DNA from 3 places in the Paenibacillus sp. W2I17 genome. Region 3 is predicted to be linked to each of the others. Evidence: riboswitches for the same ligand, from Rfam matches in the RefSeq annotation. Region 3 holds a riboswitch; each other region holds the start of a gene.
The links. Region 3 has a riboswitch for thiamine pyrophosphate ahead of tenA (thiaminase II). Riboswitches for the same ligand answer to the same signal wherever they lie in the genome.
Positions count from the first base shown of each region.

Region 1 (8,293 bases), 530 kb from region 3:
CACAATTCTTCTTCCCCTCTTCCCGGTCTACCAGGATGATTAGGTTAATATGCAGCAACGAAGGCTCGACGGATTGGTTTAGTTCGGACCACTCCATTCGTTTCACCTCATACCCTTCGCTACATAAAACATCCTGAATAAGGCTGACCTGCTCTCCTGCTCCAATCAGCAAAATGGCTGTTTTCACTCTTTTTCACCCGGCCTGTCTCTATCCCCACTGCTCGCAGCAATGGTTGGTACAGATAGCATGCCGTAAAATGAAAAAGTCCATTCCCTCAAGGGAACAGACTTTGTTTCTTTCTTGCTTTAACCAAAGTAGCGATGAACGAGCGTACGTGCTTCAGCTGTGTCTTTTGTTCCGTGTACAAGGACACGTCCATCTTGGAAAATGACCATTCTATGGACTCCTGTTGTAAAAGAAACCAGAAACGGATTGGATTCCACTTTTCCTTCTTGAAGTCTATCCAGACGTTCCGCCGTATGTTGAAGATCCAGATTCATAAGCCGTGCAGGCCGGATCTGAACGGTGTCCCTGCCACACAACACATCGGTTTTCTCCAGATTGGACGCAGAAAGATATGGATACGTTGCCGAAGTACCACAGGAAGGACAGTCTTGCTTTTTCGCACCATCCACATTGATGGATATGTATTCGTTCCTCCACACGTCAAATGACAATAACTTACGTCTCAATGCATTTGCATTGCCGCTAAGTAACTTCATCGCTTCTGCTGTCTGATTTGCCGTTACCATCTGTACCGCTTGAGGTATGATGCCAGACGTATCACAGGTATCTCCACCCAGAGGAACTTCACCCAGCAAACAATTTAAACATGGCGTTTCTCCAGGCATAAACGTATAAGTGATGCCGTAACTACCTACGCATCCACCATAAATCCAGGGAATACGGTGTTTCTGTGCGATATCGTTAATAAGTAGTCGGGTATCAAAATTATCCGTTGCATCCATGATCAAGTCTGTATGCTGAACGAGTTCTTCCAACTCATCTACTCTGACGTCCAACACTTTCCCTTCCACATGAACCGTGGAATTAATGGCAGATAAACGTTTTTCCGCTGCCATCGCCTTCGGCATCCGCTCAAGCGCGTCCTGTTCTACATATAATTGCTGTCGCTGCAGGTTACTCCACTCCACATAATCACGATCCACAATTGTTAAGTGTCCGACTCCTGAACGAACTAACGTTTCTGCAATTCCTGTTCCGAGTGCACCAGCGCCTACAATTAAAACTCTGCTGCCCTTTAATCTGGCCTGGCCTTCCTTGCCAAGTGGCGCGTAACGTTCCTGTCTGGAATAACGATCGGCCTGTTGTCTGAGGATGTTAATTGATCTGTCATGTATGAACCATTCCTTCCACCGGACTACTGGCTGCTGCATAACGCTTTACGGGAATCATGCCTGCCTCATATGCCAATCTACCCGCTTCTACCCCCAATCGCATCGCTTTAGCCATGCTCACTGGATCCCCTGATCCGGATACGGCTGTATTTAACAACACGCCATCGGCACCAAGTTCCATCGCATAAGCAGCATCTTTTGGGGAGCGTAATCCTGCATCCACAATTACAGGTACAACAGCCTGCTCAATGATGATCTCAAGGTTATAGGGATTGATGATGCCTCTGCCAGCTCCGATGGGAGAAGCGCCAGGCATTACAGCATGTACGCCAAGCAATTGTAGCCTTTTGGCCAGAATGACATCATCTGAAATATAAGGCAATACTGTGAAGCCCTTTTCAAGCAAAATTTCGCAAGCCTTGTACGTTTCAATCGGATCTGGGAGCAACGTCATTCCATCTCCAATGACTTCGACTTTTATCATATCACAAAGTCCTGAAGCCCGTGAAAGCTCGGCAATCCGCACCGCCTCTTCCGCAGTGGAAGCCCCCGCCGTATTCGGAAGAAGTGTGTATTTGTCCAAATCCAACGTATCCAGGAAATGCTTCTGATTACGTTCCTCCAGATTCAGACGACGAACAGCAAAGGTTAAAACTTCCGTTTCAGATGCTTCCACAGCCTGACTTTGCACTTCCAGATCCGTAAACTTGCCTGTTCCGAGCAACAATCTGGACTCAAACGTATATTTACCAATGTTCAACATCATCAACCGCCTCCTACAAAATGTACAATCTCAATTCGATCGCCTTCTCTTAATGCCGTTGACTCATGATACTCACGCGTTAAGATATGCTTGTTCAGCTCAACAACTACAGTCTTGACTTGCAGGTCAAAAGATTGGAGCAATTTATCCACACGATTCAATCTGTCTTCAATCTCCATCCGTTGACCATTAACGATGATATTCACTGCACCACTCCCTTTCTGTTCAATCGCTCAGGGCTCAGCGCCTCAATTCCGAGTTCTTCTGAGCTTTTGCCAGCGAGCAACTCAGCGATAAGCCTGCTTGTTATCGCACTAAGCAAGATACCGTTGCGGTAATGTCCAAAGGCGGCGAACAGGCCCGGTATACTCTTGCAAGCACCTATATAAGGCAGTCCATCTGGAGTTGCCGGTCTTACGCCTGCCCACGCTCGTATAAATTGTGCTTCTTTCATCCCAGGCACCCAGTGGGTAGCCGCTGTTAGCAGCTTCTGAACACCCTTTACAGAAACGTTCAGATCCGTTCTGCCTGGCAAACTGGTTGCCCCGAGCCAAACTTCGCCATTGGCTTTGGGAACAATATAGATATCCTCTGCATACACCGTTCTGTCAGGTCTGTACCCTGCATGTTCATCTGAGAACTGAACGGCGGCTATTTCACCTTTTACCGACCACACAGGCAAGCTCAGATTTACATGTCTCATCAACTCTTCACTCTGTAATCCAGCCGCTATAATGACATGTTTGCATTTCATCTCACCGATCGATGTGGTGATCCCCTGCACGCCGTGTTCGTTTGCTTGCACACGTATATCCTGTATGTCCTCCATAACCCGTGCTCCCAATGCTTGAGCGGATTCAGCATATGCCTTCGTTAGACGGACTGGAAGAATTTCACTCTCGTAAGGTCTGTAATAGGCTCCATACGTATCTCTGTTAAGCCATGATGCCTCATGTTGTACAACGGAACTATCCCACCACACCTCATCAGCAGAAGCAGACAAAGCAGACTTCCGATTGTCCTTATAACTACTTAATTCACTGTATGAACGAAAAGGAGTTAGGAATCCCTGGCGTTGCAGACCAACCTCTACCTTGCTGAGTGTAGCCATTAGTACCTTTTGCTCATGAAGTAACTGCCTGCTCTGCCTGGCGAGCTTAGCCATCAAAGGATGAGCAAAATCCTCACTATCTGCCGCCAGCATTCCAGCCGCTGCGCAAGAAGTGCCTCCTGCAATCGCCGAACGCTCTACCAACAGTACATCCTGTCCAAGGGAAGCAAGCTCATACGCAATGGCACATCCAACAACGCCTCCGCCTACAATAATCGTTTCTGCATGAATCTTATCCGGTCTATCAGTAATGATTTTTTTCATCCTCTCATCTCCTTGATTCAGCGGCTCAGACTTTTTGTAGCAACGATAGCCTGCCTTAATAATGCAGCCGACCGATCCGGGGAATCGCTCGCCCATACATTCGAGATCACAGCGGCTCCCTGTGCGCCTGCGGAGCGAATCGCATGAATGTTTCCCGGCTCAATGCCCCCGATCGCAATGACAGGAATGGAGACACCAGAGCACACTTCAGCCAGAGCATATAATCCTCTTGGTTCAAGATCAGGCTTACTGTTGGTTGAGTAGACATGCCCGAAGAAAAGGTAATCGGCTCCCCGTTCTTCAGCGATTTTTGCCTCATCGATTGAATGAACAGATACACCCAGACGAAGTCGCTGCACATTGCTTCTAACAGCAGGGTTATAGTTACGTATCGCATCTTGCCCCCAATGTACACCGCCATAGATGTCATTCTGTGGTGGCAGTTCTGAACCATTGATAACGATGCGACAAGATGGAACGCCAACGCTACGCAGACTTTCAGCCCAACCGATCTTGTCTTGCCATGAGAGTTGTTTCTCTCGTATATGGATGTAGTTCACCCATGGCCAAACGTCCTTTGCAGCTTTTACAAAAGATCCTTGATCCCCCGTACCCGTAGATACAACATGCAATTCAAATGATTCGTGAACATGTTCATGAGAAATTACCGTACTGTTCATCTCCTTCCAGGCGTGAATGCTATGAAAACACAAAAAAGCCACTCCCGTAGGGGAGTGGCTGCGTATTAATTATAGGACCAGATGACTGACTGATACATACAGTTCATTTCGTGCAATAAAGCTATAGACCTTATAGCCATAACGTTATACACGCAACTGCATGTTTCAATTCGTTAAGCAGACGGTTGAAATCCTTTTCAGTTGCCGTTTGCTCACGTCATTCACTGAAACGCGCTCGCCACTTCCCTACGCTGGTATGATCCAGATCAGGTGCAAAGGGTCCAGAATCGCATTCTTCCATCTCAGCCGCATCGTGCGGCCCCCCTAGTGTTCATATGAAGTTGTAGCCTATATTACCATAGACGGATTTTTTTGTCACCGTCATTTCTGTTAAACATTGTCTTGAATCGTCTAGTTTTTCTCAGACCATTCTTCGACATTCCATGTTTTGGTAACCCAACCCTCGTAGAAATCAGGTTCATGAGATACAAGTAACACCGTTCCCTTGAATTCTTGCAAAGCACGCTGCAACTCCGCTTTGGCTGTGACATCGAGATGGTTTGTCGGCTCATCGAATAAAATCCAGTTGCTTTCACGCATCAAGAGTTTGCATAAACGAACCTTGGCTTGCTCTCCACCACTCAGCATGTTAAGCGGACGGGTAATGTGCTCATTTTTCAACCCGCAGCGTGCCAGATGACCCCGGACCTCATTCTGGGTCAAATGTGAAAACTCATTCCAGACATCCTCAATCGGCGTGATATTTCCAGCACGGACTTCCTGCTCAAAATAGGCCGTTTCGAGATAATCTCCCAAGAAAGTCTTTCCACTGAGTGGAGATATTTTTCCCAGGATGGTTTTCAACAGCGTCGATTTACCCACACCATTACAACCTACGATGGCAATTTTCTCACCACGTTCAATTGTCATTGTCATCTTAGGCAGCAAAGGATACGTATATCCAATTTCAAAATCAATGCCCTCAAAGACCGTTTTGCTGCTCGCACGGGCATCCTTGAATTTGAACGTTGGTTTAGCTGCTTCATCTGGACGATCAATACGTTCAATTCTGTCCAGCTGTTTCTCCCGGCTCTTCGCTCGACCTGAAGTTGAAGCACGTGCCTTGTTACGCTGAATGAAATCTTCCTGCTTCTTGATGTACTCTTGCTGCTTCTCGTATGCATCAATATGCTGGGCTTTATTCATATCAGCCATCTCGAGGAACTTGTTATAGTTCGCTGCATATCTCGTTAATTTGGCAAATTCCAAATGATAAATGACATTTACGACTTCATTCATGAATTCCGTGTCATGGGAGATTAAGAGAAACGCGTGTGGGTAGTCCTTCAGGTAACGTGACAGCCATTCAATGTGCTCTACATCCAGATAGTTGGTCGGCTCATCCAGTAAAAGAGCTGTAGGTTTCTCGAGCAGAAGCTTGGCAAGAAGCACCTTGGTACGTTGTCCACCACTTAGAGCTGCGACATCTCGATCCAGACCAATTGCGGATAAACCAAGACCATTGGCCATCTCTTCCACTTTTACGTCAATCAGATAAAAATCGCCCTGTTCCAGTTGTTCCTGAATATCGCCCATCTCTTCCAGCAACTGCTCCAGCTTATCTGGATCTGCATCTGCCATCTGGTCCGTAATATTCATCATTTCTTTTTCCAATTCAAGCAACGGAAGGAATGCATCCTTAAGCACGTCACGAATGGTTTTGCCTGGCGTAAGCTTCGTGTGCTGATCCAGATATCCATAACGGACCTTAGGTGTCCATTCCACTTTTCCACTATCTTTAAGCAATTTACCGGTAAGGATGTTCATTAATGTGGATTTACCCACACCATTGGCACCAACAAGTCCTACGCGCTCTCCGGCAAGTAAACGAAACGATACATTTTTAAATAACGTGCGATCTCCAAAATTGTGACTTACGTTCTCTACTGACAATAAACTCATAAGATGAGGTTGCTCCTATCTATTAGACATTACTTTTGTTATATTGTTCCGAAACCCTATTCTAGCACAGGTCCAGTCTTTTCTGAAAGTAATGTAAACAGTTCAGGAACCTCTTACATGATTTTGTCATACAGGCTAACCTAACGATTAGAGCATTTATATTCGAAATAGCCTTGTGCAGCTGCTTGTCTTGCGTCTGTGAACACCTCTTCAGCACGGTAACCATTACCACATGTGGAGGGGTAATAGTACCTGATACCCGTTAAAGGATCTACCCCACCTACGATGGCCGTTTTCTTCACAAGTCTGCCTCCACCAATTGCATAATTGTTAATCTTCTGGTCACCCACACCTATGCCTTGGATAAAGGCCATAATCCCTGTATCGTTAATGGTGTTGTACCAATCTTCCTGCGCAATCAGGGGCATCGTAAACGTATAGCAAATACCGTTATTTCTGGCAAACTCATTATGGCGGTTAATCACATCAGCCAGATCATCCTGCACCGTAGTCACAATCCGGCTTTGTCTAACTTGCTCAAATACGCTGGTATTCTGAAGTAAAGGAATCTGTGTGCTTGAAGCCAGTTCTTTTTGGAATCCCTCAATCCATCTCCCTGCGCTTGCGTCAAAGGCATATACGTAGTCATCCAGTGTAAAGTTGATACTGTTACCATTAGAATCTGAATATGTATAAGGTTTCTTGGGGCTCCACACTTGCCTGAAAGAATCTTCACGGTTACCCGTCATCTCTGTTTCTGTGGACAACATATAATAGCCATCATAATCCAGAATAACCACGGCAGGAATGTAATTAAACATGTTTCGAATAGCTGCGGGATCATCCTGAATCCCTATATTCAAAGCCATCGTCTGAGTAAATGTTAACAAGGCAAGCTCTTTGTCCGCTTTAACAAACTTGGTTGAATCATAACCCGCTTCATCATTTTGTTTCTCATTCTGATGCATGACTGCACCTGCATCCATGACTGCAGTTTGAAGTGCAGATCTGTATCGTTGGCCAAGATATTGAGCTTCTTCGGCATCTTGGGTATGGAGTGAGACGATCCAGAAGAGCGGGAAGAAGATCAGCACAAATACAATGGATAGCTCAGTAATCTTCATTTAGGACCATACCTCCGTATGTTACAAATACCGCTGAAGCCTGAGCCGTACCACTCAACCATTCACGAATGAGCATGGAAGGTGTACGATTTGTATTTTGGAGCATCACGGTAAAAAAATCCCCTGTGGTCAACGTATATCTTCGGCCAGGATCATCAACCGGTATAACACCTGAGGAGGGGAATAGTCTTTCTCGAATCTGAGCTGCATAATATCCATCCTGCACTACCTCATAGGTCCCGGTAAAACTGTTATTGTCCATCGGGTCTGTATAGTGAGGTACATATTTCTTATGTAAATGTTCCATCGATACCTCATACACATTGCCCGTCTGGGCCAGTTGCTCCTCAAACTCAGCCAACATTCGAGGTGAAATATATCCTTTCGTTCGGACAGCATCAACAAAATGTGTTACATTCTGAACAGCCGTCATACGTGTTATATCGTCCTGCCGATCGGCTGTTTCAGCAGCTGGGTACACATAGAGCAGAAGGACTGCGAGCAATACGGCAAGCAGCTTGGATGCGGCATTAATCAATTCACACTGTTCTCCTTCCAAAAAACAATCTTGAGCAGTTCTCCAGTTTCGTTTCGTATAAACTCTGGTCTGTAGCTGGCATCGAGTTGGACAGGAATCGTCACTGTTTTGCTGACAAGTGGATCGATTACATACGAAGTCCCATCTACCTCCACAGGAATGCTAGTGCCTGTCATCTGCCTCACGGTATGCAACACTTCCGCACCACTATATTGATAGGAATTGCTGGTATGCAGTGTTGTTGTCAGCCGACCTTCCATGCCTGCAGTTGTCTGTACTCTGTCGTTCAAGGCCGCTGATAAAATCTTAACATTCTGTTGCCCGTACAGGCAGGCTGTCACAAACAGGACAACCGCCGTACAAAACAACATGAGATGCTGTGTATTCCGGGACATGTTAAACCAACTCCTGTCAGGATTGCTGGAAGATCAGCCCTCTTACCACGTTGGATCGGTCTTTTACGATAATCGCTTTGAATTTACCACTTGGATT
Region 1 is NZ_JAUSXM010000001.1:513,536-521,828, reverse strand. It holds gene QF041_RS02410 (response regulator transcription factor) at 1-187, opposite strand, end outside; gene QF041_RS02405 (ThiF family adenylyltransferase) at 307-1,398, opposite strand; gene QF041_RS02400 (thiazole synthase) at 1,355-2,122, opposite strand; gene thiS (sulfur carrier protein ThiS) at 2,125-2,328, opposite strand; gene thiO (glycine oxidase ThiO) at 2,325-3,497, opposite strand; gene QF041_RS02385 (thiamine phosphate synthase) at 3,515-4,210, opposite strand; TPP riboswitch at 4,404-4,513, opposite strand; gene QF041_RS02380 (ABC-F family ATP-binding cassette domain-containing protein) at 4,589-6,139, opposite strand; gene QF041_RS02375 (hypothetical protein) at 6,280-7,263, opposite strand; gene QF041_RS02370 (hypothetical protein) at 7,250-7,801, opposite strand; gene QF041_RS02365 (hypothetical protein) at 7,798-8,196, opposite strand; gene QF041_RS02360 (hypothetical protein) at 8,213-8,293, opposite strand, start outside.
Region 1: another riboswitch for thiamine pyrophosphate. It lies ahead of QF041_RS02385 (thiamine phosphate synthase); the one in region 3 lies ahead of tenA (thiaminase II).

Region 2 (8,293 bases), 2.6 Mb from region 3:
AGTAATTTGAGCATCCTCTATAAAACATCGCTCAGCAAAACTATACTATGACATCTGCATTACAAAGAGCGCCCTCAAAGTCATTGTGGCAATGACTTTGAGGGCGCTCTTTTTGGCGTTATATTTTAACTTCAAATTACAAGCGGAGCTTAAACTTTTACCAACTCCAGCGATTCAATCTCCTGTCTAATATTGCGTGTTCCCAGACTGGCTCGTTTTCCCTGAAGCAAACCCCTTGAACAACGTTGTTACTTTGGAATAACGGGTATTCGTAATTTTCCCTTGTGATGTGCTACTGTCTGTACGCAAAATCGAATCTTTCACATTGGAAATATTGGAGCTATCCAGCGTCATGTTAACCGCGAAGGAAGTTCCACCATTTTGACGAACCAGCTTGCCAATATCGTCTGCACGGAAATTTTTGATGTTAATTGTTCCAGCTGCATTCATCTGGAACACTTTATCATAAGCCTTGTACGCTGCCCCACCGGTAATGTTAACCGTTCCGGCAGACTTCAATGTCAGTGCATCCTCGCCCACGTCCTGCCAGACCACATTCGATATATTACAGTTTCCATAACAGTGAACACCATCAGCAGCTGGTGATCCAATGTTTACGTTTTTGAGCGTGGCCCCTGCCTCCAGACGGAAGACTGGCTTCTGATTTTCTGCTTGAGATCCGTCGCCCAGTGTGGAAGGATTGGCTACAAATGTTTTACCTTGACCGTCATAGGTCGTACCCTTTGGAACAACAATAGTTGAATTTACAACCGTAGGCGCAGCCGCAGCCGGAACGGCACCAAATATAGAAGCAACCAAACCAGCGGACAGCAACAACGTCAATATTTTTCTCATAACTTTATTCCTCCCTTATTCTCTCGTTATTTGGTATTGTACAAGCCTGAGCTTGTCCTGGAAGATCGTCAGAGGTGCACCTCTGTCCGACCTACAACCTAATCCTACCAAATAAGGGAGGAAACTAGAATAATCATTAGATCACGTTTGTATTTTCCAGCATAGAGCCTGATGTTTCAGCATGCTTTGAGGTATCATGTCTACTTGTTATGTACCGATATCAACTTCGGATATGCTCTATTTAAGCCACCAAAAGTTTCCGACAAAAAAAGAAACCCTTAGTCTTTTTATAGACAGGGTTTCTGCATGATACATTTAAAACTAATCTAAGTACTCTATTTATTCTAGAGTTTCCAATTCATCTTCGTTAATTTCATCCGATGGTTGAAGTGAAGTGAGTGGATCAACATTGGTAAATTCATTTACTGTTTCATAAGTAACCACACCCTCTTCAGAAACGATCATTCTGAGAATGACCCAGTATCTTTCATTACCACTGGCATCTGCTACAGTATACGTTGCACTTGGAGTGGCTACAGCACCATGGAACACGTCAATTTTGGCACCAGATTTCTTGATTGTGCTTGATCCCGAAAAATGATGAACATAGAATGTGTACGTTCCAGGAAGTAAATGACGAATGGTTGTCGTTTCAGGTCCGTAAGACGTTACATCATCCAAATCCAAATCAACCATAAGTTCGCCATTATTATAATATTGTTTATCAGAGTAGTACGTATGGAACATTCCCTCATCACCTGCTGGACCTACGAGGTGTGAATCCAGATCCACTGGATCTTTACCCCAAGTTAACACGAAGCGTGTTTCATCTTGTGTAGGTATTTCAATAGCAGTTTGATTCTCACGTTTATTCTCCACATTTACTGCCGAGACACCAATGAGATAAGTTGTAATATATTTTGTATCTCCACCTCCAAGTTCACCTGTGTAGATGCCTGGGGGAAGATTGATATAGTAGTTTCCTTGAGTATTCGTTTTGACAGTACCAACAATTTCACCTGTTTTGTTGTCCAGGCCTTTTCTAAACGAAATACTTAAATCTGCAACCGGTGCTCCAGCTACATCCTTGATGTGACCACCGAATCCTGTAAGTTTGATTGCACCACTTTGGCTTCCTGCAAAATGTGTTTTATTAACATCTGACTCCACAGTGATGTACAATGTGGCACCATAGCTATCAATAGCATCAAAAGTAAATTCACCATTGCGGTACTGCAAGTTATTCAATTGTTGTTCCGCCCCATCAAAATAGGCACGAACTAGGAAATCATTTACAGTCAGATCAGAAGGTTCCAAATCCTCAGAAAAATTCAACTTTGCACTTCCATTTGTAACTTGAATCCCTTTGAGTGTCGGATAGACTGTTCCTTCGTTATAGACTGCAACGGTTACCGGAACATTGATTTCGAAATCTCCATATTTGGCTTTTACCACTGTCGTACCATTGCCTTTAGCTTGAATCTTGCCTGAGTCAACAACGGCAATGGTGCTATCCTCGACATTCCATTCTGCAATTGAAGTGATATCTTTGATCGCTGAGGTAGCGATACCCGTGAATACGATCTGACGGGTCGAATCAATTGCTGAAAACTCTGTTTCTTGAGGTGTATAAACTATACTAGTCACTGTAGGATCTACCTCAATAGCTGGGGGTTGATTAAGTTGACTAAAATCAATACCTTCTACATTGACCAGAGCTGAAGATAATGTTCCCGCTCCAGAAAACTGTACGATTGCATTTAATATAGCCCGATTCACTACAGCACCATGGTTAATTTTAAACACTGTGTTCAATGCTTCTTGGAACACTTCGAGATTTCCAATGGTGGAATTATCTCCGAACTCCACTGAAACCTGTTCTGCGTGAACCATAACAGAGTCGAAGCTTCCACTGAGCACTACCGAAGAATTATGGGGAATCGACTCTGCTATTTCAATCGATCCGACATCACCCGTGGAGACATTTTGTACGATTGCACCAGATCTAATCTCAATCTGCTGAACATCACTTCCACCTTCAAGGACCAAACGAATACTGCCATCCGCTTTGTCAACAATCACTGTTGCAAGAACTGAGTCCACTGCATGAATACTATTTGGTCCTCCGCCTTGAATCTCAGTAGTTCCCGTGACACTAACATTATCAAGAGTCACGTCACCATTTCCTACGGACTCAAGTATCTTCAGCTTACCATTTATTTTGGTGTTTTTTAGAACAACACCTTGGGAACTAATAGTTATATTTCCAGTTACATTACCAAGAGTATATGTACCTGGAGCAGAGAGATTATTACTAGGGGCTTGTTCCCCGCCTCCACTATTTCCACCATTGTTACTTCCGTTCCCTTTATCTCCGGAGCTGCTACCGCTATTTCCCTTACTGTTACCTTCAGAAGGTTTTGCTGTTTCAGGTTTTGCTTCATTTGAATCTTCAGTATCAATCTCTGTCTTGGCAGGAGCCATGTAACTATCATATGTAGACTTATTTATCACAAACTCATATGCAAGTCTCGCTAGCGCCTGTCGATCTGCTATGCCTGATGGATTAAATTTTACTGTTCCATCTTTTTGGACTAATCCTTTGATAAAACCAGATTGATAGGCTAGTGTTACAGAATCTTTCGCCCAGTTGGATACTTGACCCAAATCTGAGAGTTGTGGTTTGGATGTTTGACTCGTTAGATCTTGATTGTCCCAACCAAAGGCTCTAACAAAAAATACAGCCAACTCTTCTCTTGTCACATTTTTATTAGGCGAGAAGCTATCTTTGGAGGTACCTTGAGCAATTCCAGATTTGACAAGTGCACCTACATATCCGGCATACCACTGATCTTCCTTTACATCTCTGAATTGACTTGCTTCGACATTATCAGGCTTTAAATTAAGCGCACCGACCATAATTTTTGCTAATTGAGCTCGTGTTACCGAATCGGAAGGTTTAAATGTCCCATCAGTAAATCCTGTGAGTATTCCTTGTTCTACTAATTTGGTTATTTCTGTTTTGGCATACGAATTATCAATATCAGTAAAAGAAGTTTTAGATGTAGCCACTTCTGCCGATACAGATAAATTGATAGATAACATAGAAACAATCAGAGACGTAGAAAGCATTAACGATAGTTTGTGATTAAACTTTTTCCATTTTGAATTCAAAACTAAAACACACTCCTCAGTAGGCTTCTGGTTGGTAAATCCACTAATATATGAATCTTTAGAACTAATACACCTCCTAATCAATAGGATAATAATACCATGCAAATTCATAAAAACAAGATTAATAAACTATGATTTTACAAAAAAGTTGTTATCCTGAATTGATTTCAATTCTTATTATCTAAATAATTTCGCAATAAAGACAAAACGAACCTACCGAAACAAATATTTTCGGTAGGTTCGTTTTTAAGTAAATTTATATATTCTAGGCTCCAAATCTCTGACGATAACCGCACTTTCGACACAACTCTTCCACAGCTTCGCGCTTGGAGAAGCCATATACCAGATTGTTCGCTCGCTCACCCTCAATAATCTCCGAGAATGACTTCTCGTGCACGTTACCCAGGTTAATCACACCCTCGCCATCGAGACAGCATGGAACCACCGTTCCATCTACAAGCACAGCTGCCTGACTACGCAATGCATGGCAGAAGCCTTTGCCGTCATCTTCAGGTGCATCCAGACTTGGCCACTGGAACTCATGGTCCTGATTCAGGTATACATTCGGGGCAATTTTGACCCCGCTGCCTGGAACTACTTTTTCCTCAATGCGGAAATCCAGATTGAACTCACGTTCCAATACTTCAAGGGTCTCCCGATTTCGATTCATCTGAGCATTTGTGAAGTTATCCTGCGTCAGATTCCAAAGTCGGAATGAGATGATGACATTGTGCTTAACGGCCTCGTGTACAAAGGACAAAATATGACGCAGGTATCCGTCACGGTCTGTTGAACCTTCATGCCCATCGAAGCTGTGCAGGGAGAAATTCATCTGCCGCAGCGCCGGTTTGCCAAGCAATTTATGCTGAGTCTTGGGCAATAGTGTACCATTCGTTGTAATGTTCACCTTGAGTCCCTTCTCATGTGCGGAATCGAGCAACAGATCTATTTTGGGATGCAACAAGGGTTCGCCTTTGACATGTAGATAAATATGATTGGTGTGTGGTTTAACTTGTTCCAGTATATTGTTGAAGACTTCAGGGTCAATGAATCCTTTGGCACGCTGCGTCTGAGGACAGAAGCTGCACGCCAGATTACAGATACTTGTGATCTCAATATATACTTTTTTGAACGTTTTCAACTCGGGTCCCCATTCTGCCTAGGAGGGAGAACAATCCCACCTGCATTTTGTGATCCGGCCTATACGGGCCATCCCTATTATATCGGGTTCATGAGCCGAGGTAAATTGTTCAGTTGTTCGGGTCTAACTCCAAGTTCATCTCAAGAATTCTATTATACTGCCTCTTTACAGTTCAGGTTCGAGTGATATATGCTGAACACATAACTGCATATCTTGAACTTTTGCACTAGGGGAGCCTTGCGGCTGAGACGAATATGACTATTCGGACCCTTTGAACCTGATCTGGATCATACCAGCGGAGGGAAGTGGAGCGGCCTTTTAGTAAGCGGAATTCTTTCATGTATATGTGAAGATAAATTGCGGATCTAACTTACAGACCCACTCATTTCTCCGGAAATGGGTGGGTCTTTTTTTGTTCCTTTTGCAGAGTATAGGATGCCATTGTTATTGCAGCAGTCTGACATCAAGGGGGTGAGGATCAGATGAATAACCATGTAACCATTCACAACATAAGCTTTGCTTTTCCCGAAAAAAGGGATTTCCCCGTGCTCTCCAATGTGTCGCTTCAGGTTCAACAAGGAGAATTTGTCTCGCTCATCGGCTCCAGCGGATCAGGTAAAAGCACGCTCTTCAAGCTGCTCGCAGGCTTGCATGAGCCAACCGTTGGCACCATCGATATAGCTGATGTACCGCAAGGGCAACGGCTCGGACGAGTCGCTTATATGCCGCAGAAAGATCTGCTGTTATCCTGGCGAACCGTCATGGAGAACTGCATGCTGCCTGCCGAGTTGGCACCAGGCCGACAGGACAAGGACAAGTTACGGGCCAACATCCTAGCTGGGTTGGCAAGGTTCGGCCTGTCGGGTTATGAACAGGCCTATCCAGATGAGTTATCCGGCGGAATGCGACAGCGGGTGGCATTGCTACGTACCTTGCTTACAGGCGGGCAGCTCATGTTGCTGGATGAACCCTTCGGTGCACTCGACGCCTTAACCAAACGAGAAATGCATCGCTGGTTGCTGGAGCTGTGGGAGGACTTTGGACAAACCGTGCTGTTCATTACCCATGACATCGAGGAAGCCCTGCTGTTAAGTGACCGTATCATTCTGTTAACTCCAGGGGGGCAAGGTCAGCAGTTGCGGGAGATAACGGTTCCTTTACCACACCCAAGGCATTCGGACATGATCTACGAACCGGCTCTCGTGCAGATGAGGCAACAACTGGAGGAACAATTACATGCAAAATGATAGAGCTGAGGTTAGCGTTTGGACGTGGTGTTCAAAGTGGCTCTCGAGGTCGTTTTCCCAATATGGTCTGTTTATTCTGCTCATGTTCTTATTACTGGCGATCTGGGAAGTGATTGTGCGTATGGGATGGGTGCCCTCCTTCATCATTCCTGCACCCACGGCTATCGCAAGCTCACTGGTTGAGCATCGTCATCTGCTGCTGACCATACATCTGCCTGCTACCTTCATGGAGGTTGCTGTTGGTTTTGGCTTGTCCATAGTGACTGGAATTACGCTGGCAACAGGCATGCATATGAACCGGTCGATTGAAAAGGCCTTGTATCCCTTCATCGTAATCAGTCAGACCATCCCGCTGATTGCCTTGTCCCCCGTATTTATCCTGTGGTTTGGTTACACGTTGTGGAGCAAAGTCGCCGTGGTGTTCCTAATCGCGTTCTTCCCCATTGTGGTCAGTACCTACGATGGACTCCGCCAAGGCGATCCGGAGCAGCGTGAACTGCTGCTCACCATGGGCGCCAGCAAGTGGGATATTTTTTGCAAACTCCAGGTTCCGCTGGCACTTCCCTCTTTTTTCTCGGGGTTAAAGATGTCTGTGGTGTACTGCGTGGTTGGTGCAACGATTGGGGAATGGCTTGGTGGCAGCAAAGGTCTCGGATACTTCAGCCGTCGTATGTCCAGCAACATGAACACGGATGCCATGTTTGCAGCTATTGTGCTGTTATCCCTGCTGGGGATCGTTTTGTTTGCACTGATTGCCTGGCTGGAGAAACGGTTTAGCATACGGCGGCATGGACATGGAGGCAAAAGAAAAGTTGGATAATACTTAGACAGAAATTAGATGTAAATACAAATCAAAACGATGAAATGAGGAACTTCATTTATGAATAACAAAGGTATCTACTCCCTGCTTCCCATCATGCTCATTAGCCTTTTGCTGATCGTCAGTGGATGCAGCACCACGAATACCAGCAATAACACGCCAACAACAGACTCTGCAACTAATGCACAGCAAACAGATCCGTCTGCAACCAAACCAACATCAGACGCCAAAGATAAACTGTCCATCATGCTCGACTGGTACCCGAATGCAGTACACTCCTTCATCTATGTTGCTCAAGAAAAAGGGTACTTCGCAGACCAAGGTCTGGATGTCGAAATTCAGATGCCTGCCGATACCAATGATTCACTCAAACTTGTTGCTGCCGGTAAAATTGATCTGGCCTTAAGCTACCAGCCCCAAATTTTGCTCGCTCGTGGTGAGAACATTCCTGTACGTTCCATTGCTGCTGTTGTTCGCCACCCGCTTGTGCATCTGTTGACCGAAGCAAATGGCAACGTGAGCTCACCCAAAGATCTTGAAGGAAAAACTGTCGGTTATTCTTCGATTCCGCTGTATGAAGCGATGGTTCGTACGATGATTAGCCACGATGGTGGCAACCCAGATAACATGAATCTGGTGGACGTTGGGTTCGATCTGATTCCTTCGCTGGCTTCCGGACAGGCGGATGCAATTATGGGTGGTTTTATTAACCATGAACAATTGATTTTGGAGAAAGAAGGACATGCCATGAAATCGATTAACCCCGTCGATTATGGCGTGCCTGATTATTATGAACTGGTCATGACTGCGAGTGAAGCTGGCATTGAAGCGAAAAAAGACCAGCTTACCCGGTTCGTCAAAGCGATCCAGGAAGGACAAAAATATGTAACGGAGCATCCAGAAGAAGCCTTGAATATTCTGCTCGCTCATGAGAATGAAACGTCTCCGCTTGACCCGGAGATCGAAACCAAAAGCCTGGCTATTCTACTGCCACTCATGAATGAAGAAGGCCAACCGTTTGGTCGGCAGGAGATGGAGTTGTGGGAGAATGTACGT
Region 2 is NZ_JAUSXM010000001.1:3,598,251-3,606,543, forward strand. It holds gene QF041_RS15945 (copper amine oxidase N-terminal domain-containing protein) at 1-5, shown strand, start outside; gene QF041_RS15950 (pectate lyase) at 187-855, opposite strand; gene QF041_RS15955 (S-layer homology domain-containing protein) at 1,195-4,029, opposite strand; gene QF041_RS15960 (radical SAM/SPASM domain-containing protein) at 4,295-5,170, opposite strand; TPP riboswitch at 5,389-5,491, shown strand; gene QF041_RS15965 (ABC transporter ATP-binding protein) at 5,653-6,417, shown strand; gene QF041_RS15970 (ABC transporter permease) at 6,407-7,237, shown strand; gene QF041_RS15975 (ABC transporter substrate-binding protein) at 7,298-8,293, shown strand, end outside.
Region 2: another riboswitch for thiamine pyrophosphate. It lies ahead of QF041_RS15965 (ABC transporter ATP-binding protein); the one in region 3 lies ahead of tenA (thiaminase II).

Region 3 (8,293 bases):
TTACCGTTATTAGTATAAATTGCAACCAATCCTGATCCTGCTTCGTTGAAGAATCCGCTTGTATTGTTCTTATCGACTACCGCACTTCCCGAAAAGATCGCTCCATCTTCTCCGGGCGAGATGGCTGGTGGAAGTTCATCCCAATGTACTAAATCATTACTTACTGCATGCCCCCAATGCATTCTGCCGAAGTCAGGCTGCGTATCATGGGGAGTATATTGGTAGAAAAGGTGATATTCTCCTTCGTAATAAACCATCCCGTTAGGATCGTTAATCCAATTTCCCTTAGGGGAATAATGTATTTGCGGTCTGTATTCATTTTTATAAATAAAGTTTTCTGGATCTTTGCTGATACTATTTTCACCTGATAGATGTACTTTTTTAATTTTGTTCACGCTCCCTTAAGGCTATTTAAAATCTAAAGAAGAAATATGCATTCCTTATTAACAAAATAATCCACCGGTTTTCATTTGTCAAAGTATTTTTGGATAAATGAACATTATTTTTTATGTATATATCTGTTTTAGTTTACATTTGCACAATTTATGACTGATTATAGAAAATAACAATTTTTTAGTTAAGTTGATCTAATCATTTTTTATTACTTTAAACCTATTGGTTTACAAATGTAAAAAGGTTACATCTAAACTTCTCTTTACTTGTTCAACAAAATATCGTTAGTATTAAACCCAATTTTACCGATAAAACAAAAAAAGCCGCTAAAATAGCGACTTCAACAGGAATATGTTCTTGTCTCTTGACATGCTCTAAATAAATTAACGGCTCGCTTATGCTTTAACAACTTCAACCTTTTTATCCCCTGCTGACTTCGCTACCTCTAACGTTGTGTTACCTTCGATAGTGACTATTACGCCAGTAGCCAGCATAGAAACGATTAAAGCTGCGCTGAGGGCTGTGGAAATTTTTTTCTTGACCATAATCATACCTCCGATATCTATTATGTTGTAATAAGCGGCTCAAAGAACTATGACGAGCCGAGTGTGACTAGATATTACAATATTTCACTTTTTTGTTGGGTAATCTATCTGGTGATTGTATTATAACTCACTGCCAATCATTGTAAAAGGTTTTTTTCCTTGTGTTCAAATACAATAAAGTATGATTGTTTTCTCAGAATTTCTTTTCAAAACTAAAAAATTTGGAGGTCAATCCCCTTGATGTAAAGTATCCACATATTCAATAAACCTCTTCGCTGCTGGGGAAATATTATGATCATCTCTCCACTTTAATCCTATTTCCCAGTACCACCCTTCATCAATGATAGGGATCCAGACCAATTCATCTAACATCAAACCCAGCGTCTTAGGCAGTACTGATACACCTAGACCCGACTTTATAAAAACCGGCTACAGTGATCAGGTCCTCCGCTTCATAAGCAGAAGCAAGAAAAAATCCGGTATGTTGGAATCGGGATAAAATCGTTGCTTTTAATCCACAGTTGTTTTTCAATCCAATAAATGGCTCGCCAGACAGCTCTGTCAAACTAAGAGCGCTACAATCTGCATAACGATGTTGGGAGGGAACAACAATGTATAAAGGAACATTCTGAATCGTCTTCCAGTGATGATTATTCAAAGTAGATTCCCTCGATGTAATCATAATATCCGAAAATCCTTGCTCCAGATGTGCATCAATATCTCCTAAGTTCCCTTGTGTCAATTCGAACCGAACTTTGGGATACTTCAATTGATAACTTCGAATTAGGCTAGGGATCAATTCAACACCGAGAATGTTTAGATATGACAACGTAATCACACCAGTATCCGGATTGGACCACTCTTCGATTTCCTTTAGACCATTTTCAATATTATGTAGGGCCCTACCAATCCATTTAGAGAACATAGTACCGTTTCGGTTCAGCTTAATATTTCGTCCATTTCGCTCAAATAAAGGAGCTCCTATCTCGTTTTCAAGCTTGGCAATTGCATGACTTAACGCTGGCTGAGTAATACCTAGTTTTTTGGAGGCTAAGGTCATATGTTCAAGTCGTGCAACGGTCATAAAGTATTCCAATTGTGTAAGTTCCATTAAAACACCCCTTTCTATATTAATAATATTCATCATTTTTATTATTATAATAAATTGGACGTTATGAAAGTAGCAAGTGTAGTATTAGTTCTAGCTCCTCTCGAACAACACATTAAGGTTTAGAGACAGAGCAATTTCAAATTAATCATTGAATACCATCACAAGGAGGAATAGTTATGTATAAAGAATTTGAGTTCTCTGTATCAGAATTTGAAGGTAAAAAGGTGCTTGTAACCGGAGGAACAAAGGGAATGGGGCAAGCAGTTGTAAAAAGACTTGCAAACGGCGGAGCTACAGTTCTTACTACTGCCCGTTCCCAATCTACTGACTTGCCAAATTCGGTCAAATTTGTGCAAGCAGATGTCGCCACACCTGAAGGTGTAGAGCAAATAATTACAGCAGTAAAAGAGCAACTTGGAGGTATCGATATTATTGTCCATTGCGTAGGTGGATCAACGACACCACCAGGAGGCGCTCTTGTATTGAGTGATGAGGATTGGCTTCATGCATTAAATTGGAATTTACTCGCAGCAGTTCGACTTGATCGTGGCTTAATTCCACTTATGTTAGAAAATAATTCAGGCGTTATTCTTCATTTCACTTCCATCCAGAGACGATTACCTTTATATGAAACTACACTGGCTTATGCATCTGCCAAAGCCGCGCTGACTAATTATAGCAAGGGATTATCGAATGAATTTTCCCCTCAAGGAATTCGCATCAATACATTGTCTCCCGGGTTTATTCAGACAGAAGCAGCTGACGCATTAATTGATCGGATCGCAACGGAAACCGGAAGTCGAGAAAGTGCGCTCGAACAACTTATGACTTCACTCGGAGGTATTCCAATTGGTCGGCCAGGATTTCCTGAAGAAGTCGCTGAGCTGGTCGCATTTCTGGTCTCAGACCGAGCAGCATCTATTACAGGTAGTGAATATGTCATAGATGGGGGAACGATTCCTACCGTCTAAAAATTAATTAATAAAGGGAGAGAACAATATGGATCTCAATCATTTACCGTCTGTAATTGGCAAATACATTACTGCATCTAACAAGCCAGACCCGACAGGTGATTCGGGAATGGAGTGATCAAAACCATTTCGCGGCGAATGTAACGTTAAAGCCAACAATAGCAAAAAAAATAGGTGATGAAATTGTGCTAACATGCGAGCTGGATGGTACCTACGACAAGACTGGTTTACCCGATCCGCTATTATTGAATTATCATTTTGTTATTGTTGACGATAAAATCGTCAGACTTTCCATCTTCTAGAGATATCCAAATGTAAAAACAATGTTTGGTTGACTACCTGGAACGTAAGGTCAATGATTCATATAATGGGCATATAGTTCCTCGAAGGTTGTAAAACGTTCGACTTTTCTGCCGACCCTATCATACTCTTCTAGATAATCATCCATCACATCAAGGAGCTTCTCTTTCATAACTGGTAAATTACTTGCATCAAAGTACTGCATAAGATCATATTTCTTGGTTCCTTTCTCCATGGCCATTTCATCAAGATATCCGTGTGCTCCAAAGGCCGAAAGAAAAACGTAGGAAGCATCGTTCGTTGTAACACTGTTCAAAATTTTATTACGGTAGTTGCACCACAGTTCTTCGTATGTTCCTCCAAGATTATCAAAGGTCGGAACCGGTTTAACAATGAAGTTATCACACATTGTGTTATGTAACCTCGTAACACTATTCAACATATTAAAGGATGTTATTCGAATATCTTCAATGGTATGAGCTTCGATGATTGACACGTATAAGGATTCGAGATTATCCGGAACATAGCGAAACGAACGTATCTCTTCCAAATATCGCTTGATCCCTCGTTTGATGCACGTGTTATTCATACTCACCAAGGCATTGACTAGATTATACAGAACCTCAGCAGATGCATATCGCACTGAACCGATATCTTCACTAAGCATCGTATCGCTGTATGCTTGCTTAGCCAGGTCGATCCATTTATTTGCTCGATTAAGACACGCTTCTCCTATCGGTTTTGCAAGTGCATCAAGAGCTTTTTGCTGGAAGTCTTTCAATTTCTCCAAATCCTCAGGCTTAGCATAGTAGAGTACTTTAAGCTCGGTTAGGCTCGATACGTTGGGACTCTCCAAGGTGGATTGCTCTTGTATTCTTGAATCCCATGGCGTGCAATAGATATCATATCCAACGTCGTCCAAGATGAAGCAATCGGATATTTTCCATCCCTTTTCTGTATTATTAATGATAATTAAATCAAGATCGCTCTTCTCGTGAAAGTCACCGGTGCTAAATGAACCAGTAAGCCCAATAATGGCGATATCGTCTAGAAAATCTCTTTTTACGCGTTCAATCACCATGTTAATGAGCAGTTCATTTTTGTCCAGCAGCTTCTTCTTTATGATTTCGTTCATTCGTTACACCTCTTCGTATGATCCGGCCGTCCTTCATCACAACAACCTTAACTTAAGTCTATCGACTTAGGGGTACGGTTACTATGTATAAGTTGATTTAAGTCATCTTTGCACAAAATCCGCTAAACCGTCGATGCGACGAGTTAGCGGATTTCATTAGTTCCTTGATTAGTTCTTTGTATAGACTATTTTCTTTATGCTTTCGCAGGACAAGAAATACCGATCCGCCAACTCCTCTATCCTGACTCCATTGCAGAATAAGGATTTAATCTCAGCGTTTCGAGCAGAGACCCTGCTCTTGCTCTCTGTTTTCTCGCCCCATTTTAGGTGTGCCTCTTTGGGTTTTGGGATATAAACCAATTCCCCTTGAACGTATTCTTGAATGATACGTAACAATTCTTCCGGAAAAATAGACTCGGCTTTTGAATATTTCATGGGCCTCACTCCTTATTTAATAGATCAATAAGGTGCAAAGCCAGTTAGTAGAATATTACGATTCGTCGTTGGCAATGTGATTATTCCCGGGCTCTATGCAAAGCATTGCCATATCCTTCACTGGCTTTGCATAGAGCCGTGCATGTAAGAATCCTACCCCGATTGTTTTCAATAGCCTCACCTCCAGAAAATAGATAGTTGCTATTTGCTTATTATATCAGAGCTTGTTGTTCAAATGTTTAATCATGTATTTTTGGGCTGACACGTTCTGATTATTCGCTGTACTCACCTCGAATATTTGTTCGCTTTGCGTATTCTAGTTATTTTCCATATATACTCATTGCATCACCGCACTCCCTATTCAATTCGAGCTTTTATGTCCTCTTAATGTTTATGGACGCTGCTCTCTAATTGAATTAACTACCAGTGAACTTAAGGCTCCAGCCTCCATGACATCTCCCAAAAATCAAGCTCAAAGCGACTGCACATCACGAAAATATCCTCCATCCGTTGGTATGTTCCCTCGCTACAGCCTTCTAATAGCTTATCCGTTAACGTCACTAGGGATTGATTGTTGCTGTTGTATTCAGAGGAAGCATATCCTGTGATCCACTCTCCATAAAAAGGATGATCAGCTGCACCTGGCTTTTGAGCAAGGACTTGACCAATCTCTGCATAGCTCCATGAGCAGGCTAGAATGGATACAAGTACTTCTGCTATGCCACCCGCTTGGGAAACAGAGAGCATATAGTTAGTATAGGCTGCATTTTTCAGTGCAGGTTTTACCTGAAAAACATGATCCTCTGTAATTCCTAATCGCTCCATATAAGAACGGTGAATTTTCATTTCACCATTCAGGATGTTATCTACGTTTTTACTAAAAAACTGCATCAATTTGGGGTCATGCGACTTGACGATACCCAGTGCAAATACGCGGGCATAATCGAACAGGTACAAGTAGTCTTGCAGCAAATAATAACGAAATTGTTCAACCGGTAAGGAACCATCTCCGATCCCTTTAACAAAGGGATGCTCAAGACATTCATTCCACACAAGCTGTGCTGCCTGATATAGTCTCTCTGAAATAGTCAACATATGTTCCTCCAATTCATAATGTACGTATTTAAAAACAAAAAAACGAAACATCCATAGGATGTTTCGCAGATAAATACACTAAAACAAGGGGGTTCGCATGAGCTACCCAAGTACAGCGTTTCATCGTTGCATCCCTACGTTGGCATTATCCAAATCAGGTAAGGTCGGTTTACACCCTCTCAGCCGGTTAAGGCTCCCTCGCAAACGGTTGTATGTAGTTGATTACTTTCTTATCCACATAAAAGAAAAAATAACATCCATTTAGTATATCAAGGGCTGTTAAATATAGTCAAGGCAGATTGTATCGCCCCTCATCACCTTTGGTGACGTATGTAAACGATGAAAACCATCACAACAATGGTTGAGTTTTAGCCACTGTTATGATGGTTTCTATTCTTGCAACTACTACGAATGGTTTAATGCCCGAGTTTGTTCTTTCCGACAAAAGTGAGTATTCCGTACTGGGAAGTGTTTCTCCAGCTCTCATTGGTCGTATCATTCCATTTAGCTACGCTCTGCTTACCTCCGCCCTGGTTGTCGTTAATTTGAAGCTCGAAACCGAGAACATTTCCTGTTTTGGGCATCAGTGAATGTAACTGGATTCGGGCTTCTACGAGATATCCTTTATTTGTTTTCTTCACAGCACTTACAAGGCGTCCAGGTGAGGCACCCCCTGCAAAGGTTCCCACATTGTCTGCACTGATTCTGAACTGGGCATCATCATATTGAAAATACGGTGTGCGCTGGTGATTCTCGTCCAGGAAAATCTCAACCGAATCCTGATCCCATGGGTTGATACTATCTGTGATGATGTTTGGATCAGTGACGTCGATCAGCAGGTATAGATACTCACCTGACCACATAGCGCGAGCCACTGCCTCTGCACCTTCGCTCTGGTTCAACCGTTTTACTTCAAATGGTGCAGCCTTATTCCATGATGTGTCTTTCTTCCCATCAATCTGAACAATCCCTTGCACAGCTTGTGCAGATTTGGGCATAGGGGCAAGCTGAATCACGCCGTATTTGCTTGTATCCTGTTCCTGAGATTGTGTTCGATCATTCCAGTACAGTGGATTATAAGGTTGTGTCCCACTTGAACCGCCATCAGTCACACGGATATCCAATCCGGCTTCATATTCTGATCCGACTTGGATACCACCCCACGGAATGGACAATTCAACCTGATATCCGGCTTTGGTCTCGCGTACACGATATGAACGCTTCTCCACGCCCTCAGCTTTGCCCGACCGCTTAATGATTACGTGTCGGTCATCTGCTTCATATGAGGTGGTCTTGCCATTATTGAGGTCAACAAAGATATCTACTCTGTCATTCACATCTGTCTTTGCATCCTGAACATCCACAAGGATATACAGGTTACTATGATCCCATAAGGTGCGGAAACTGGCTGATCCCGAAGAGTCACCCTTCAGTGGAGTAGACACCGCTTTGTTCCAGAGCGGATCTTGTGACTGTTTTTTGATATCCGGTTTACCCGAAAGTGAGACGGCTCTCTGCGTCAACACAGGCAAGCTGGATTCATCCACGAGTCCCCAGTATGCTTTTTTGGCCTTCAGGGCTGAATCAAACAGCATAGCCTGGTTGTTGTAAGACTTCTCATCTTGGAGTCCCCATAAGGTAACAGAAGAAATGTGATCTTTGTGTTTTTTGTACAAATCCAACAGTTCCTTATATCGATACGCCTGCTTTACCGCGACTTCATCGGACATCTCTTCACCAAATGAAATCCCGCTATCAACATCCAGTTCCGTGATCTGAATATCCAATCCAAGTTCGGCGAACATGTTGATTGTTTTTTCAATTTCCTTGATGGGCGGGGATTCCAGGTTATAGTGGGATTGTAAACCCACACCATCGATGAGCCCTTTCTCTTTCAGTCGTTTGACCAACTTATACATATGCTCTCTTTTCTCAGGGATTTCCGTGAAGTATTCGTTGTAATATAATTTGGCATCCGGATCGGCTGCACGAGCGAATTCATAGGTTTTCTCAATGTAATCCGGACCGATTAGTTCATAAAAAGGACTTTTACGTAAACCGTTGGCATCACCATTGCTATCCGCAATCGCCTCGTTTACCACATCCCAGGCATAGATCTTACCTTTGTATCGGGTCATGACGGTTTCAACGTAATCCTGAATCCGGGCAAGCAGTAATTCTCGACTCGCAGGGTTACCCTGAGGATCCTTGAACATCCACTCTGCTGCATCAATATGCCACAACAACGCATGTGCGCGTACGCCCATACCATGCTCCTCGGCGAACTGAACATATTGATCGGCTGCCT
Region 3 is NZ_JAUSXM010000001.1:1,039,138-1,047,430, forward strand. It holds gene QF041_RS04620 (glycoside hydrolase family 32 protein) at 1-395, opposite strand, end outside; gene QF041_RS04625 (hypothetical protein) at 789-938, opposite strand; gene QF041_RS31235 (hypothetical protein) at 1,167-1,310, opposite strand; gene QF041_RS04630 (LysR family transcriptional regulator) at 1,324-2,049, opposite strand; gene QF041_RS04635 (SDR family oxidoreductase) at 2,226-3,020, shown strand; gene QF041_RS04640 (nucleotidyltransferase domain-containing protein) at 3,373-4,455, opposite strand; gene QF041_RS04645 (CD3324 family protein) at 4,624-4,890, opposite strand; gene tenA (thiaminase II) at 5,323-5,985, opposite strand; TPP riboswitch at 6,099-6,195, opposite strand; gene QF041_RS04655 (endo-1,4-beta-xylanase) at 6,402-8,293, opposite strand, start outside.